Regions from separate parts of the Sphingobium anseongense genome, predicted to be linked through region 2. Evidence: riboswitches for the same ligand, from Rfam matches in the RefSeq annotation. Region 2 holds a riboswitch; the other holds the start of a gene.
The links. Region 2 has a riboswitch for cobalamin ahead of WG908_RS15285 (TonB-dependent receptor). Riboswitches for the same ligand answer to the same signal wherever they lie in the genome.

Region 1: it holds a riboswitch for cobalamin, as region 2 does, so the genes downstream of both, WG908_RS05085 (TonB-dependent receptor plug domain-containing protein) here and WG908_RS15285 (TonB-dependent receptor) in region 2, are expected to answer to the same signal.

The regions. Positions count from the first base shown of each region.
Region 1 covers NZ_JBBJUL010000003.1:109,110-112,524, forward strand. Annotated here, with positions in the region: gene WG908_RS05080 (glycosyltransferase family 4 protein) at 1-971, opposite strand, end outside; cobalamin riboswitch at 1,228-1,457, shown strand; gene WG908_RS05085 (TonB-dependent receptor plug domain-containing protein) at 1,638-3,415, shown strand, end outside.
Region 2 covers NZ_JBBJUL010000014.1:15,612-19,026, reverse strand. Annotated here, with positions in the region: gene WG908_RS15285 (TonB-dependent receptor) at 1-1,545, opposite strand, end outside; cobalamin riboswitch at 1,720-1,957, opposite strand; gene WG908_RS15280 (hypothetical protein) at 1,919-2,110, opposite strand; gene WG908_RS15275 (D-amino-acid transaminase) at 2,109-2,960, shown strand; gene WG908_RS15270 (MarR family transcriptional regulator) at 3,147-3,415, shown strand, end outside.

The DNA of each region.
Region 1 (3,415 bases), on a different contig from region 2:
GCCTGGACATAGGGGGTGGAAATGACCGGCTTGCCCATGCCCACGGCATAGCTGAGCGTGCCCGAGGTGATCTGCGCGGGATTGAGATAGGGCGTCACATAGATGTCGGCAGCCTGCAGATAGTCGATCAACTGTTCCTGTTCGACAAACTGGTCGATGAAGCGGACATGCTGGCCAACGCCCAGTTCCTGTGCCAGCGCCATCAAGCCGGTGCGCAGCGTCTCCCCCTGTTCGCGGACCAGATTGGGATGGGTTGCGCCCAGCACAACATAGAGTGCGTCGGGGTGGCGCGCGGCGATGGCCGGCATCGCGCGAATTACATGCTCGATCCCCTTGTCCGGGGCGAGCAGCCCGAATGTCAGGATGACACGTCGTCCCGTCCAGCCAAATGGCGCCTTCATGGCGTCGGGTTCGACCAGGGGCCGGTCGGGCACGCCATGGGGGATGACGGAGATGCGCGCGTCATCCATGCCATAACGTTCGAGCAATATGTCGCGTCCACGTTCGGCCATGACCATGATCCGGCCGGCGCGCCTGAGCAGCGCATCCATCACCCGCGCCTCGTCCGCGTTCGGCCGGTCGAGGATGGTGTGCAGCGTCACGACCAGCGGCACGCGGGTACGGTCGAGCAAGTGCAGGATCATGTCGCCGGCGGCGCCGCCGAAAATGCCGAATTCATGCTGTAGCCAGATCGCTTGCGCGCCGCTTTCCTCTATGCGGCGCGCCGCATCGGCATAGGCCAGGACGTCGTTCTGGGCGATGAGGCGGACATCGGAGGGATAGACGGCACCCGCGCCATCGTCCATCGCATAGCTGTCGATCCGCATCGACGGGAAGGCCAGTTGCAACGCATCGCGGCAATGGCCGGTGAAGGTCGCAATGCCACAGCGACGCGGCAGCGAATTGCCGATCAGTGCGATATGTTGGGGCACGGCGTTGCCTGCCAGAGTTCCGAAGGACACATGGTTCATCGACGGGATATTCCTGCTGCCGCTACGCTGCCCGGAGGGACTGCGGATCGGTCGTGGGGTCAACGCTCCGCGCAGACAAAGGTTGCGGCACTGCAACATGGATCAAGCTGTTTGGCGATCGCAGGATGAGGTCGTTACACGCGGCGTGCCCGTGTGATTTATGCCTCACTGCCGAAACAAGCGGTGCAATAGCACATCTGGACGTTGGCGCGCGCGATCTTTTAGCTTAAGGGCGCCGGCGAGGCGGCATCATGTCGCTTCGCCAGATCGTGCCGGTGCCTTTTTCGAAGGGCTTAAAAGGGAATGCGGTGTGGGCGGTCGCTTCCGTCCAAATCCGTAGCTGTCCCTGCAACTGTAAGCGGCGAGCGCGATGCACTGGTGGCCCTTGTTCGAGGGCCGGCCACTGGAGGGCGTTTCTTCCGGGAAGGCTGGTGCATCACGCCCTGACCCGCGAGCCAGGAGACCTGCCGGCGCTTGGTCGCTCTTGCCCTGGTCCAGGGAATGGCCATGGCACGGTTTTGCCCGTCTGAGCGACGAGTTATGCGGCGGGGGCCGCATCGTCGCCCATGCGGCGGGCCTATAGGTGTCCGTCCGTCGCATGCGCGTCGACCGTTCGCGCGGTACGCCCCCGTCCTGTTCGCTCGGGACGCCAAGGGGGCAATATTCATGTTGAAGACCGGAATTTCGTTCATCGCGCTGCTCACCGCCGCGCCCGCCATCGCACAATCACAGGCCGTCGAGGATGACATCGTCGTCACTGCGGCCGGCATCGCCCAGTCGCGCGACGAGGTCGGCCAGGCGATCACCGTCCTCGACGCCGACACCATCCGCACCCGGCAGAACATCAGTGTCACCGACCTGATCGCGACAACGCCCGGCGTCCGCTGGAACCGCAGCGGCAATATTGGTGGCGTCGCCGGCGTGTCGTTGCGCGGCGCGGAAACCACCCAGACGCTGGTGCTGATCGACGGGGTCAAGGTCAATGACCCGAGCGGCATCGGCGACGGCTTCGACTTCGGCAACCTGCTGGTCGGCAACGTCCACCGCATCGAAATCCTGCGCGGTTCCAACTCGGTGGTGCATGGTAGCCAGGCGATCGGCGGGGTCATCAATCTGATGACGCAGACGCCGGCTGAAGGCTTCGCCGCCAACGCTTCGGCCGAATATGGCTATAGCGATACGCTCAACGCCAAGGCGGATATCTCGGGCGGCAGCGGCATGGCCACCGGCGGGATCGGGGCAGCCTATTTCCGCACCGACGGCATATCGTCCTTCGCTCGCTCGCGCGGGGGCAGCGAACGCGACGGCTACGAAAATCTGACGCTTAACGCGCGGCTGAAGCTGGCGCTCAGCGAAGCGCTCAGCATCGACCTGCGCGGCTATTACATCCATTCGGAAAATGACATCGACGGTTTCCCCGCGCCCACCTATGCGCTGGCCGACACGCCCGAATATGTGCGCGGCGACCAATATGTCGGCTATGCCGGCGTCAACCTCGCCATGCTCGACGGTCGCCTGAAGCATCGCGCGGCGGTGACCTGGTTCCGCAACGACCGCAAAAGCTATACGGCGCGCGATACCGATGCCGACTATGGCTATGAGGGCACCACCCTGCGCTTCGATTATGAGGGTGTGTATGCACCGGTCGAATCCGCCAAGCTGCTGTTCGGTTACGAGCATGAACGGCCCGATTACGACTATTTCGATGCGTTCGGCGTGACTGCGGCCAAGGCCAATATCGACAGCGTCCACATCCTCGCCATCGTGCAGCCCTTCGACGGCCTGTCGGTGACCGGCGGCGTGCGCCACGACGACCACAGCCAGTTCGGCGGTGCGACCACTTTTGGCGCGAACGCCAATTACAGCCCCAATGGCGGCGTGACCAATCTGCGCGTCGCTTATGGCGAAGGGTTCAAGGCGCCGTCGCTGTTTCAGCTTTACGACCCGAGCTATGGCAACAGGGACTTAGGCCCCGAACGGTCCAGAAGCTACGACATCGGCATCGACCACAGCCTGATCGACGGCCGGGCGCAGGTGTCGGTGACCGCTTTCCGCCGCGATACGCGCGACCAGATCAACTATGACGTCACTATCGGTCTGTTCGGCGGCTATAACAATATCGACCGCACCCGCGCCAAGGGCGTGGAAGCGACGATGACGCTTCGCCCGGTGGACGCGCTGACGCTGACCGCCAGCTACAGCTATATCGACGCGCGCGACCGGTCCGCAGGATCGTTCAACTATGGCAATCGCCTGCCGCGTCGCGCCGCCGACGCGGTCAGCGCTTCGGTCGACTATGTGTGGAGCTTTGGCCTGTCGACCGGCGCGACCGTGACGATTGTCGGCGACAGCTTCGACAATCCTGCAAACACCCGCCGCCTGGACGGCTATGCGCTGGCCGGCGTCCGCGCCTCCTTCCCGATCGGTGACCATCTGGAAGTGTA
Region 2 (3,415 bases):
GAAGGCGGCCTGCGCGACCGAGAAAGTGATCAGCGATCCCAGCGGATCGACGGCGGTCGCATATTGGCTGTAGATCGAAAGTGCGGGGGTTGGCTGGTAGACCGCGCCCACCCGCCACGTGACGTTTTTCAGCCGCTTGTCGAGCCTCAATGCCTCGGTTGGCACGCTGCTCGCGCCATAGCTGGTGACATAACGCTTCACGCGGGCGCGATCGAAGTTGATCCCCGCCGATACCGACAGCTGCTCGCTGAGCGCCAGTCGGTCTTCGGCGAAAAAGGAATATTGCAGGGTCCGCGTGCGATATTGGGGGCGCACGCCGAAACTGTTGTAATAGCGACCCGGATCGAAAGCGAAGGGATCGACCGGATCGGCAAAGCCCGCAGGCGGCGCATCGGAATCGAAATCGTTCGAATGGCGGAACTTGATGTGGTTGACGTCGAACCCGACCAGCAGTTCGTTCGTCACGCCGCCCCATGCGCTGCGGATGGTCAGGTCCGACTGGTTGCCGACCTGAGTCTGATCATGGTCGATGCCAAAAAAGTCGGACCGGTCGATCTCTTTCGAGACTCCGTTCCAGAAATAGCTTTCCAGATTGCGCCATTTGCGATGGGTGGTCAGGCGATAGGCCGTGCTGCGGATGTGAATCGAATCGCTCGGCCTCCATTCCGTTCGGATCGTCGTGCGGTTGTCCTTGAAGCGCATCAGCGCGTCGGTGACATTGTAGTTGCGGCGTTTGTTGCGGTCATCCAGCCGCCCATCGATCAGCGGCGTGCCGAAATAGCGCATCGGCTCCTGGTCGCTGTAATCGTCCGACAGCGTGACTGTAAGCGTGTCACTGGGGCGAATTTCCACCGACCCCGAAATAGCCAGCCCCTTTGAATCCCCTCGATCGACCCAGCCGTCCGACCCGGTACGGCTGATGTCGAAGCGATAGGCAATCAGTTCGTTAACCGGTCCGCCGACGCCCGCGCCGATGCGCCAGCTGTTCTGGGAACCGTAGCCAGCTTCCGCCTGAAACTCCGTGCGGTCGGTGTTCGGCTTCTTTGAAACGACGTTGACGGCGCCCCCGATCGCCCCCTGTCCGTAAAGGACCGAAGCCGGTCCACGCAGCACTTCGATCCGATCCACCGTCCAGGGATCGGTCGGAAATGTCACTGTGCCCGCACCCGGATAGAGGCGAACGCCGTCATAAAGCTGCATGATGGAGCCCGGCCCGCTGAAGCCGCGCACGGCAAGGCCGGTGCCACCATTGCCTGGATTGGCGACGGAACTGAACCCCGTCGCCCGGGTCACTGCGTCGACGATCGACAGGTCGCCCCGGGCGCGGATGATATCGCCCGACAGGGTTTCGACGCTAGCCGGCGTCTCCAAAATGGTCAGGCCAAGGCGGCTGGCCGCCTGCGAGGGCGCGTCGGCATCGGCGGCGCGGGTCCCCAGCACCAGGATATCGGTCTCGGCGATCGTTCCGGCAGTATCGTCTGCAAAAGCGCAGGTTGGCGAAAGCAGCGAGGCGAGCGCGCCGCTGTAGAAAATGGTCTTGATCATGGAAATGGTCCCCCGGCGTCTTGCGACATGGCCGGGGCAAACCCGCGCGAACGGGCGGCACGCGCGGCGGCCGGACGCCATGGGCGACCGACGCACGTATCCGATGCGGCCCCAGCCGCTCGTTCGTCGCTCAGACGGAGTTCACCGTGCCGCGGCCATCCCCTGGGCCAGGGCAAGAGCGACCAGACGCCGGCAGGTCTCCTGGCTCGCGGGTCACAGCTTGATGCACGCCTTCCCAGGCCTCGCATGATTTAGCGTCCGGCCCAGTGGCAGCCCTTTTTCCAAGGGACGATGTGCATCGCGCTATCCGCTTACAGTTGCAGGGACAGCCGCGGATTTGGAAAAGCCTGCGCCTTCCGCACCGCATTCCCGATTAAGCCCCTTGCGGGGCACCGGCGCGATCAATGAAAGCGGGAATGATCCCGCTTTCGCGACCTCGACTAATCCAAGTGAACGGAAAAGCCAATATCCCTTGTTGCGCTTGGGAAAGGCCGGCAGCCGTTTCCGCCGGCGATCGGAGCGCACGCTTGACCGCGCGGCGCATCCCGGCAACATCTTCGCCCATGTCCATCGCCTTTCTGAATGGCAGCTACCTGCCGCTTGCCGACGCCCGCATATCCGTTCTGGACCGGGGGTTCCTGTTCGCCGATGGCATTTACGAGGTGGCGGCGGTCCTCAACGGGCGGCTGGTCGACAGCGCCTCGCATCTGGCGCGCCTTGCGCGGTCGGTCGATGCGATCGGCATATCCCTGCCGCTGCCCCTTTCCGCCGTCGAAGCGGCGCAACGCGAACTTGTGACACGCAACGGCATGACCGAAGGATTGGTCTATCTTCAGATCACGCGGGGGGCCGATGTCACTCGCGATTTCCTGTCGCCACCGGATCTGGCGCCGACACTGGTGATGTTCGTCCAGCCCAAAGTGTTTCTCGACACGCCGGCGGTACGCGATGGCATCGCGGTCGCCACCATGCCGGACCTGCGTTGGAAGCGGCGCGACATCAAGAGCGTCGGCCTGCTGGCGCAGGCAATGGCCAAGCGCGCGGCCCATGCGGCGGGCGCGCAGGAGGCATGGCTGGTCGAGGATGGTTTCGTTACCGAAGGAGCGTCATCGACCGCCTTCATCCTGACTGATGGCGCTATCGTCACGCGGCCCTACAGCGAAGCGGTGCTGGCGGGCTGCACCGCGCTGGCGCTGACGCAATTGGCGCGGGAAAGCGGGATCGCGGTCGTGCGCCGCGCCTTCACCGTGGCCGAGGCGCTCAATGCGGCGGAAGCTTTCATCACCAGCGCGTCCACCTTCTGCCAGTCGGTCGTGCGAATCGACGGACAGGCGATCGGTGACGGTCGGCCGGGGCCGATAGCCATGCGACTGCGCGCGCTCTACATCGATTTTGCCGCTGCGACCGGGGTCTGAAGGCGCAACTATATCCGTTTTGGAGAATGCCCACGGGTCCGGCCTGACGCCCTATGGCCCCAACGACGCGCAGCGAGGCCGCGCTTTTCAGCAGCATGCGGCGCGGCAGCACCATTTTGGAGAAAAGATCGTCGCGCAAAGCAGCAATGTTGCGATAAAGGGAACAAAAGCAGCACGGGGGCGCATATGAGTGAAACAGGATTCGGAACCACGCAGGATGCAGCCCATGATTATGCTGCATCCCTGCCGGGTGCGCGGCCCGGCATGTTGCTGATCGCCGACGAGGGCAATCATCAGGCGATCACGGCGCTCGCCGATGCGGCAGGCTATCGTTTGCAGGGGGCCGTTCCCGTCGCGCAGGGATCGGGGCGGCTTGACCTGCAGATGCGATGCGACCTGGTGCTGCTCATGTGCGACACGCCCGACGCGGCGCTCGAACGGCTGCTGGGACGGCT